2 regions of the Streptomyces sp. 8N616 genome follow, and region 1 is predicted to be linked to the other one. Evidence: riboswitches for the same ligand, from Rfam matches in the RefSeq annotation. Region 1 holds a riboswitch; the other holds the start of a gene.
What was found. Region 1 has a riboswitch for cyclic di-AMP ahead of ACTWQC_RS11445 (M23 family metallopeptidase). Riboswitches for the same ligand answer to the same signal wherever they lie in the genome.
Positions count from the first base shown of each region.

Region 2: linked by a shared signal. The riboswitch ahead of ACTWQC_RS22620 (transglycosylase family protein) and the one ahead of ACTWQC_RS11445 (M23 family metallopeptidase) in region 1 are both predicted to bind cyclic di-AMP.

Region 1 covers NZ_JBQQBY010000010.1:72,322-76,484, reverse strand. Annotated here, with positions in the region: gene ACTWQC_RS11455 (M16 family metallopeptidase) at 1-591, shown strand, start outside; gene ACTWQC_RS11450 (M16 family metallopeptidase) at 609-1,976, shown strand; cyclic di-AMP (ydaO/yuaA leader) riboswitch at 2,185-2,346, shown strand; gene ACTWQC_RS11445 (M23 family metallopeptidase) at 2,362-3,129, shown strand; gene ACTWQC_RS11440 (GntR family transcriptional regulator) at 3,293-3,994, shown strand; gene ACTWQC_RS11435 (HPr family phosphocarrier protein) at 4,128-4,163, opposite strand, start outside.
Region 2 covers NZ_JBQQBY010000025.1:19,181-23,343, forward strand. Annotated here, with positions in the region: gene ACTWQC_RS22610 (TIGR03943 family putative permease subunit) at 1-633, opposite strand, end outside; gene ACTWQC_RS22615 (permease) at 630-1,721, opposite strand; cyclic di-AMP (ydaO/yuaA leader) riboswitch at 2,218-2,394, shown strand; gene ACTWQC_RS22620 (transglycosylase family protein) at 2,398-3,618, shown strand; gene ACTWQC_RS22625 (cupin domain-containing protein) at 3,767-4,163, opposite strand, start outside.

The DNA.
Region 1 (4,163 bases):
GAGGAGGAGGTCCCGGCCCGCGCCCTGATGGCCGCCTACCGCCTCCCGCACGACGGCACCCGTGAGGCCGACGCCGCCGACCTGGCGCTCACCGTCCTCGGCGGCGGCGAGTCCTCCCGGCTCCACAACCGCCTGGTGCGCCGCGACCGTACGGCCGTGGCCGCCGGCTTCGGCCTGCTGCGGCTGGCCGGCGCCCCCTCGCTCGGCTGGCTGGACGTGAAGACCTCCGGCGGCGTCGAGGTCCCGGACATCGAGGCCGCCGTCGACGAGGAGCTGGCCCGGTTCGCGGAGAAGGGCCCGACGCCGGAGGAGATGGAGCGCGCCCAGGCGCAGCTGGAGCGGGAGTGGCTGGACCAGCTCGCCACCGTCGGCGGCCGCGCCGACCAGCTCTGCCGTTACGCGGTGCTGTTCGGCGACCCCCAGCTGGCGCTGACCGCCGTCGACCGGCTCCTGGCCATCACCGCAGACGAGGTCAAGGCCGTGGCCGCCGCCCGGCTGCGCCCCGACAACCGCGCGGTCCTCGTCTACGAGCCGACAGCACCCGCAGACAGCCAGGCCGACGACAACGCAGGACAGGAGGCGGCCCAGTGAGCGACGCCGGCCCCACCATGACCTTCCACCCGCAGCCGCAGGGCGGGATCGCCAAGCCCTGGGCCTTCCCGGCCCCCGAGCGCGGCACTCTCGCCAACGGCCTGACCGTGCTGCACTGCCACCGCCCCGGCCAGCAGGTCGTCGCCGTCGAAGTGAACCTGGCCGCGCCGCTCGACGCCGAGCCCGCGGGCCTGGACGGCGTGGCCACGATCATGGCGCGGGCGCTGTCGGAGGGCACCGACAAGCACACCGCGGAGGACTTCGCAGCGGAGCTGGAGCGCTGCGGCGCCACCCTCGACGCGCACGCCGACCACCCCGGCGTCCGCGTCTCCCTGGAGGTCCCGGCCTCCCGGCTGTCCAAGGCGCTCGGCCTGCTCGCCGACGCCCTGCGCGCCCCCGCGTTCCCGGACAGCGAGGTCGAGCGGCTGGTCCGCAACCGCCTCGACGAGATCCCGCACGAGCAGGCCAACCCGGCCCGCCGCGCCGCCAAGGAGCTTTCCAAGGAGCTGTTCCCGGCCACCTCCCGGATGTCCCGGCCCCGGCAGGGCACCGAGGAGACCGTCGAGCGCATCGACGCCGCCGCCGTACGGGCCTTCTACGAGGCGCACGTCCGGCCCGCCACCGCCACCGCGGTGGTCGTCGGCGACCTGACGGGCATCGACCTCGCCGCGGTCCTCGGCGACACCCTGGGCGCCTGGACCGGCACCACGGCCGCGCCCCGGCCCGTACCGCCGGTGACCGCGGAAGACACCGGCCGCGTGGTGATCGTCGACCGTCCCGGAGCCGTCCAGACCCAGCTGCTGATCGGCCGTATCGGCTCGGACCGCCACGACAGGGTCTGGCCCGCCCAGGTGCTCGGCATCTACTGCCTCGGCGGCACCCTCACCTCCCGGCTCGACCGGGTGCTGCGGGAGGAGAAGGGCTACACCTACGGCGTGCGGGCCTTCGGCCAGGTGCTGCGCTCGGCCCCGGACGGCACGGGCGCGTCCCTGCTCGCCATCAGCGGCTCGGTGGACACCGCCTCCACGGGCCCGGCGCTCGAGGACGCCTGGAAGGTCCTCCGCACGCTGGCGGCCGAGGGCCTGACGGACGCGGAGCGGGACACCGCCGTGCAGAACCTCGTCGGCGTCGCCCCGCTCAAGTACGAGACGTCGGCGGCGGTCGCGGGCACCCTCGCCGACCAGGTGGAGCAGCATCTTCCGGACGACTACCAGGGGCAGTTGTACGCGCGGCTCGCCGACACCGGCACCGTGGAGGCGACCGCGGCGGTCGTCAGCGCCTTCCCGTCCGACCGCCTGGTCACCATCCTCGTCGGCGACGCGTCCGCCATCGAGGAGCCCGTACGGGCCCTGGGCATCGGCGAGGTGAAGGTCGTCACTGGCTGACGGTGCGTCAGGCCCTCTCGCGGGAGTGACGAAGTACCCCGGAGCGTCCGTTGCTCCGGGGTACTTCCGTATGCCCGGTTTGTTGATGAGTCGGCCGTTTGTTGTGTGGTGTCGGCTACAAACGCCCTGATTTCTTTGGCGATTGAAAGATGTCCCGTTTAGCGTCGGTCCGGCTGTCCGGCCGACCACGCGCCGCACCCGCGGCTCCGGGCAGTCATCGCCGAGTCCCCGTACGGCGCGAGCCAGGGGAGCCGGGGACCCAAACTGTGAGTCCCTGGGGTGAATCGGGCGCCTCCTGGCGGAGGGGCCCGTAGGAGACCTTCCTGCTCCGAACCCGTCAGCTAACCCGGTAGGCGAGAAGGAAGGAAAGGAGCACCGCCGCCGCATGGCGTCGTTCACCCGTGCCACCGGGAAGCACCGCCGTCCGAGCCGTCTCGTCCGCTCGGGCGCGAACATCGCAGGCATAGCCACCCTCGCCACCACTGGCGTCGTGGCCTCCCTCGCCTCGGGCTCCGCGCTCGCCGCGCCCGCTCAGCCGCCCGAGGCCGAACAGACCGGGCTGCGCCAGGCGATCGTCATGGGCGACTCGCTCGCCGAGACGATCAGCGCCCAGGCGCAGGCCCAGCGGACCGCGGCCGACGAGGCCGCCGCGCGGGCCAGGGCCGAGGCCGAGGCCAAGAAGCGGGCGGCGGAGGCCAAGGCCAGAAAGGAGCGCGCGGCGCGCGAGGCCGAGCGCAAGCGGCTGAACGCCTTCGTGCTGCCGGTCGAGGGCAGCTACATCTCCACCGCGTACGGGGCGGCGGGCGGCGCCTGGTCCTCCGGGGCCCACACCGGCGTGGACTTCCACGCCGCGGCCGGAACCTCGGTACGCGCGGTGGGCGCGGGCACCGTCGTCGAGGCGGGCTGGGCCGGCGCGTACGGCTACAACGTCGTGATCAGGATGAAGGACGGCACGTACACGCAGTACGGCCACCTGTCGGCGATCCGCGTCTCCGTCGGCCAGAGCGTCACCCCGGGGCAGCGGATCGCCCTGTCGGGCAGCACGGGCAACACCTCGGGTCCGCACCTGCACTTCGAGGCCCGTACGTCCGCCGACTACGGCTCCGACATGGACCCCGCGGCCTATCTCCGCTCGCACGGAGTGCGTATCTGACCCGTTTCGTGGCCTGTTTCACAGCCGCTCTGGCCAAAAGATATCCATGTTCCGGCCCCGCCCGTCGGAAATTCCACCGCATTGCAATAGAGTCCCTGAACAAGCAGTGATCGAGCATGTTTCACGGGGATTAAAGCGGAGGACCGGCTATGCGGGGTCGGATGTGAACGGCGATGCGGTGGCCACGGGCCGCATTCCCGCGCACGCGGTGTGCCAGGCGATCCGGGACGACATCGTCTCCGGCGTGCATCCCCCCGGCAGCAGACTGACCGAGGAGGTCCTGGCCCGCCGGTACGGCGTCTCCCGCGTCCCGGTCCGCGAGGCCCTGCGCACCCTGGAGTCCGAGGGCTTCGTGACCACCCGCAGGCATGCCGGAGCCTGCGTCGCCGAGCCGTCGGAGCAGGAGGCGGCCGACCTCCTCGACATCCGTGCCCTGCTGGAGCCGCTGGGCGCCGCGCGCGCCGCACAGCGCCGTACCGAAGCGCACCTCAAGGTGTTGCGCGGGCTCGTGCGGCTGGGTCAGGAGCGCGCCCGCCGCGGGCACTTGGCGGATCTGCGGTCGCTGGGCGGCTGGTTCCACGAGACCCTTGCCCAGGCCTCGGGCAGCCCCAGCCTCGCCGCCCTGCTCACCCAGGTCCGCCGCAAGATCACCTGGGTGTACGCGTCGGACGCGCCGGTCAGGGCCGCCGACTCCTGGGAGGAACACGCGGCCATAGCCGACGCGGTGGCCCGGGGCGACGCCGACCGCGCGCGTGCCCTGATGACCGTGCACACCGAGCGCTCCCTCGCGGGCTACCGGCTGCGCCGCCCGGGCCATGTGAGAACTTCGAAACACTCCGTAAACAGATTGAGCGCGCAGAATTAACAGAGCTGCCGTATACAACGAGGGGCGAATTCCGCGCGGAAAAGAAAAGCGACTTCCGAACGACGGAGCCGCGGTGGCCATAAAGGTCCACCGCGGCTCGTTTGCGTATTCCGCCGAGTCGGGTCCGGACGGTTCAGACAGTCTCCGGAAGCTCTTCGAGACCCTCGGC
Region 2 (4,163 bases), on a different contig from region 1:
CGCGTCGGCCGGCGGGGGAGCGGTGCCGAGCATCCGGACCTTGACCGACTGCGAGTCGGCTGCGCAGCAGCTCAGCACCAGGCGGGTCAGGTACCAGCCGCCGCTCTTGCCCGGCGTGACGAAGCCGGTCATCGAGACCGTACGGCCCTCCAGGCTCCGGCCGGGGTCCTGCCGCGCCCGCGAGCTGAAGTCCGACAGGGGCATGACGAGCGGGGACCCACCGGGCAGCGGGGAGAACCGCTCCCCGTCCGCGACCGCTGTGTCGCTCTCCCGCGCGGCGGTGTACGAGCCGAGGGCGGGCGGCGTGAAGAACAGCAGGGTGATCGCGGGGAGGAAGAGCAGCCAGGCGATCCGCGGGCCTTTGCCGTGATCGTGCCCGTGCCCGTGATCCGCGCCGGCGTCCCCGTCGGCGTCCGCGTCGTGGGCATCGGACCGGGCAGCGGGCTTGGCGAAGGGGAAGCCGTCCCGAGCCGCGCCCACCGTCCCCAGGGCGACCAGCAGCACGCCCGAGACGATCAGTAGCGGCCGCAGGCCCTCCTTCACGTACCGCAGATACACCTCGCTGAAGAGCGAGATGTGCAGCACTCCGGCGCCCGACAGCAGGAGCAGCAGCACCTGGACGTTCCGCCTCACAGCACCCACCACCCGGTCAGCGCGCTGCAGGCGACGGCCACCACGGCGGTGGCCGCCGAGAACCGTACGGCGAAGGCGCGTCCGAAGGTGCCCGACTGCAGGGCGATCAGCTTCACGTCGACCATCGGCCCGACCACCATGAACGCCAGCCGGGCGGTGGGGGAGAACCCGGTCAGCGACGCCGCGACGAAGGCGTCGGCCTCCGAGCAGACGGCGAGCACGATCGCCAGCGCGGCGAGGAAGATGACGGAGAGCCAGGGCGATCCGGCGAAGGTGTCCAGCACGGAGCGCTCCACGGCGACGTTGAAGGTCGCCGCGGCCATCGCCCCGAGCACCAGGAAGCCGCCGGCGTGCAGGAAGTCGTGCTGGAAGCCGAGCCGGAACTCCTCCCACCTGCTGTGTCCCGGCCGGTGCCCGGTCCGGTGCGCCGGCAGCCGCAGCCACTCCGCGCGGCCGAGGCGGATCCAGAGCCAGCCCATGACCGCCGAGGTCGCGAGCGAGGCGAGCAACCGGGCCGCCACCATCTCGGGGGCGCCCGGGAAGGCGACGGCCGTGGAAGCGAGCACGATCGGATTCACCGCGGGGGCGGACAGGAGGAAGGCCAGCGCGGCCGCGGGCGGCACCCCGCGGCGGATCAGGCTCCCCGCCACCGGCACGGACGCGCATTCGCACCCCGGCAGGACGACGCCCGCGGCGCTGGCGACGGGGACGGCGAGCGCGGGCCGCTTCGGCAGGGCGCGGCTGAAGACGTGCGCGGGGACGAAGGCGTTGATGGCTCCCGAGAGCGCGGTGCCCAGCAGCAGGAACGGCAGGGCCTGCACCGTGATGGCGAGGCAGATCGTCCGCCAGGCCTGCACGGCCCCGGGCTCCGGCCATCCGACCACCCCGGTGGCCGCCGCGGCCGCCACCGCGAGGGCGAGCGCTCCGGCCGCGGCGAGCGGCCACGCCCGGCGGTCGGCGCCCGTACCGCGGTCGGGGCCCGTACGGCGGTCGGGGTGCCCCACGCCGGAGCTCGTACGGGATGGGTTCGCACCGGCTTCCGGCGGCGCCTGTGACCTGGTGTCGATCAGCTCTTCCGCTCTCTGCACTCCGACTCCGCAAGATCCGCGACCGGGGTGTTCACGATAGCCGCGGGAGAGGGCCCGGCTGTGGCGCATCTCCGGAACTTGGTCCGCATTCATCCGTTTCGCCGGATAGATTCTCGGGCGGCAAAGAGGCTTCTAATGCCTGCAATCCACCAAAGCTGAATTCAGATGCCAAATCGGACAATTAGTCGGCCGGTGACCCATCTCACAAAGACCGCCGGTTAAATGTGACTTCGCGCACTCGAATGGCGGCGATTTTCCCAACTTGGTTACGGACTGCCCATTGTGAGAGCCGTTCAGTAGTAATGCCTATTGCTCTGGGACCAAGATCGGCAGCGCAGCGTGACGCATTACCGAGTCGATCTGTTCAATGGCGAATCAGGCGAATGCACGCCACTTGTGGCGAAGAAATGGATGTGTTTACTTTTCCGCTGCCTGCCCATCGAAAGGGGCGGGCGCCCTGTTGCCGGAGCGCCGAGTCCTGCCGCCGGCGGAGGGAGAAACGACAACGCACCACGGCAGGAGCGGGGGAACCAAAGGTAAGTGCCGTACCGCGCTCGGCGTGGTCCGGCTTGGGGTGAAGACGTGCCGCAGCGCTCGCCGCTGCGTAAGTCACGGCCGGGCAACTCCAGCCCGAACCCGACAGCTCACCTCGCAGGCGTAGGAGAGGAAGATCCCTATGTCTGCACGCGGACGTCATCGCCGCTTCAAGCCCGGCCGGATTTCCCGCGCCACTTTCGCCGCCGCCGCAAGCGGCGCCGGTATCGGTCTGTCCTTCATCACCGCCGGCCAGGCGAGCGCCGCCTCCGTCGACACCTGGGACAAGGTCGCGGAGTGCGAGAGCACCAGCAACTGGAGCATCAACAACGGCAACGGCTTCTTCGGAGGCCTGCAGTTCACGCAGAGCACCTGGGAGGCCTTCGGCGGCACCGACTACGCCGAGCGCGCCGACCTGGCCACCAAGGACCAGCAGATCGCCGTCGCCGAGAAGGTGCTCGACACCCAGGGCCCCGGTGCCTGGCCCGCGTGCGGCCCCAAGGCCGGCCTGGCCAAGGGCGGTCCGGCCCCCGCGATCTCCACCGGCGGCGAGCAGGCCCAGGGCAAGCCCGAGACCAAGCCCGAGACCAAGCCCGCCCCGGCCCCCGCCGAGGACAAGGCCGACACGGCGGACAAGGGCGCGGCGAAGCCCGAGTCCTACACCGTCGTCAAGGGCGACTCGCTCTACAAGATCGCCACCGCCAAGCACATCGACGGCGGCTGGCAGCGGGTCTACCAGGACAACCGCCAGGTCGTCGGCGGCGACCCGGACCTGATCCACCCGGGCCAGAAGCTGGCCCTGGGCGGCGGCAAGGCCGAGGCCGCGCCGCAGCAGCAGGCCCCCAAGCAGGAGGCTCCGAAGAAGCAGGCCCCCAAGCCCGCGGCGCCCAAGGCCCAGGCCCCGAAGCAGGAGGCCCCGAAGCAGGAGGCCAAGCCGGCTTCCGAGCAGAGCGCCTCCGGCTTCACCGCCCCGGTCTCCAACCCGGCCCTCGGCACGCCGTACCACCAGGCCGGCTCCATGTGGTCCAGCGGCTACCACACCGGTGCCGACTTCCCCGTGCCCACCGGCACTTCGGTGAAGTCCATCGGCCCGGGTGAGGTCGTCTCGGCGGGCTGGGGCGGCGCGTACGGCAACCAGGTCGTCATCCGCCACGCGGACGGCAAGTACAGCCAGTACGCCCACCTGTCCTCGCTGTCCGTCTCGCCCGGCCAGGCGGTGACCGGCGGCCAGCAGATCGGCCTGTCCGGCTCCACCGGCAACAGCAGTGGCCCGCACCTGCACTTCGAGGTGCGGACCGGCCCGGACTACGGCTCGGACATCGACCCGCTCGCCTACCTGCGTGCGCACGGCGTCAGCATCTGACACGGTTCGACGCGGCCGGAGTCTTCTCTCCTGACTCCATGAGGCGCCCGCTCCCTGCTATGCCGGGGGCGGGCGCCTCGTCGTGCTGTGCCGGTGTGGATACGGGGATGGATACGAGGGTGGATACGAGGTGGATACGGAAGACGGGTCACGAGCTGCGGCACAGGGCCCGGATGAGATCACCGTGCCGCGGGTAGCGCGCGGCCAGCTCGTCCGCCTCGCCGCCCTCGTAGTCCGCGGGGAGGAACCCGGGGGCCAGCGTGCATCCCAGGAGCGCGTGGCTGCCGCCGGGCCGCACCCGCGCGCCCATCCAGGTGCCGCCCGGCACGACGTACTGGATGTGCTGCCCGGCGCGCACGTCCTGGCCGAGCACCTCCACCCGCGATGCGCCGTCCCGCTCCAGGAGCAGCAGTTCCACCGGGTCCCCGAGGTAGAAGTGCCAGACCTCGTCGTGCGGCAGCCGGTGCATCGCGGAGAAGAGGTCGTTCTGCGCCGACAGCAGGAAAAGGATCGCCGTGCCCGCGGGACGGCCCCCGGACTGCGGA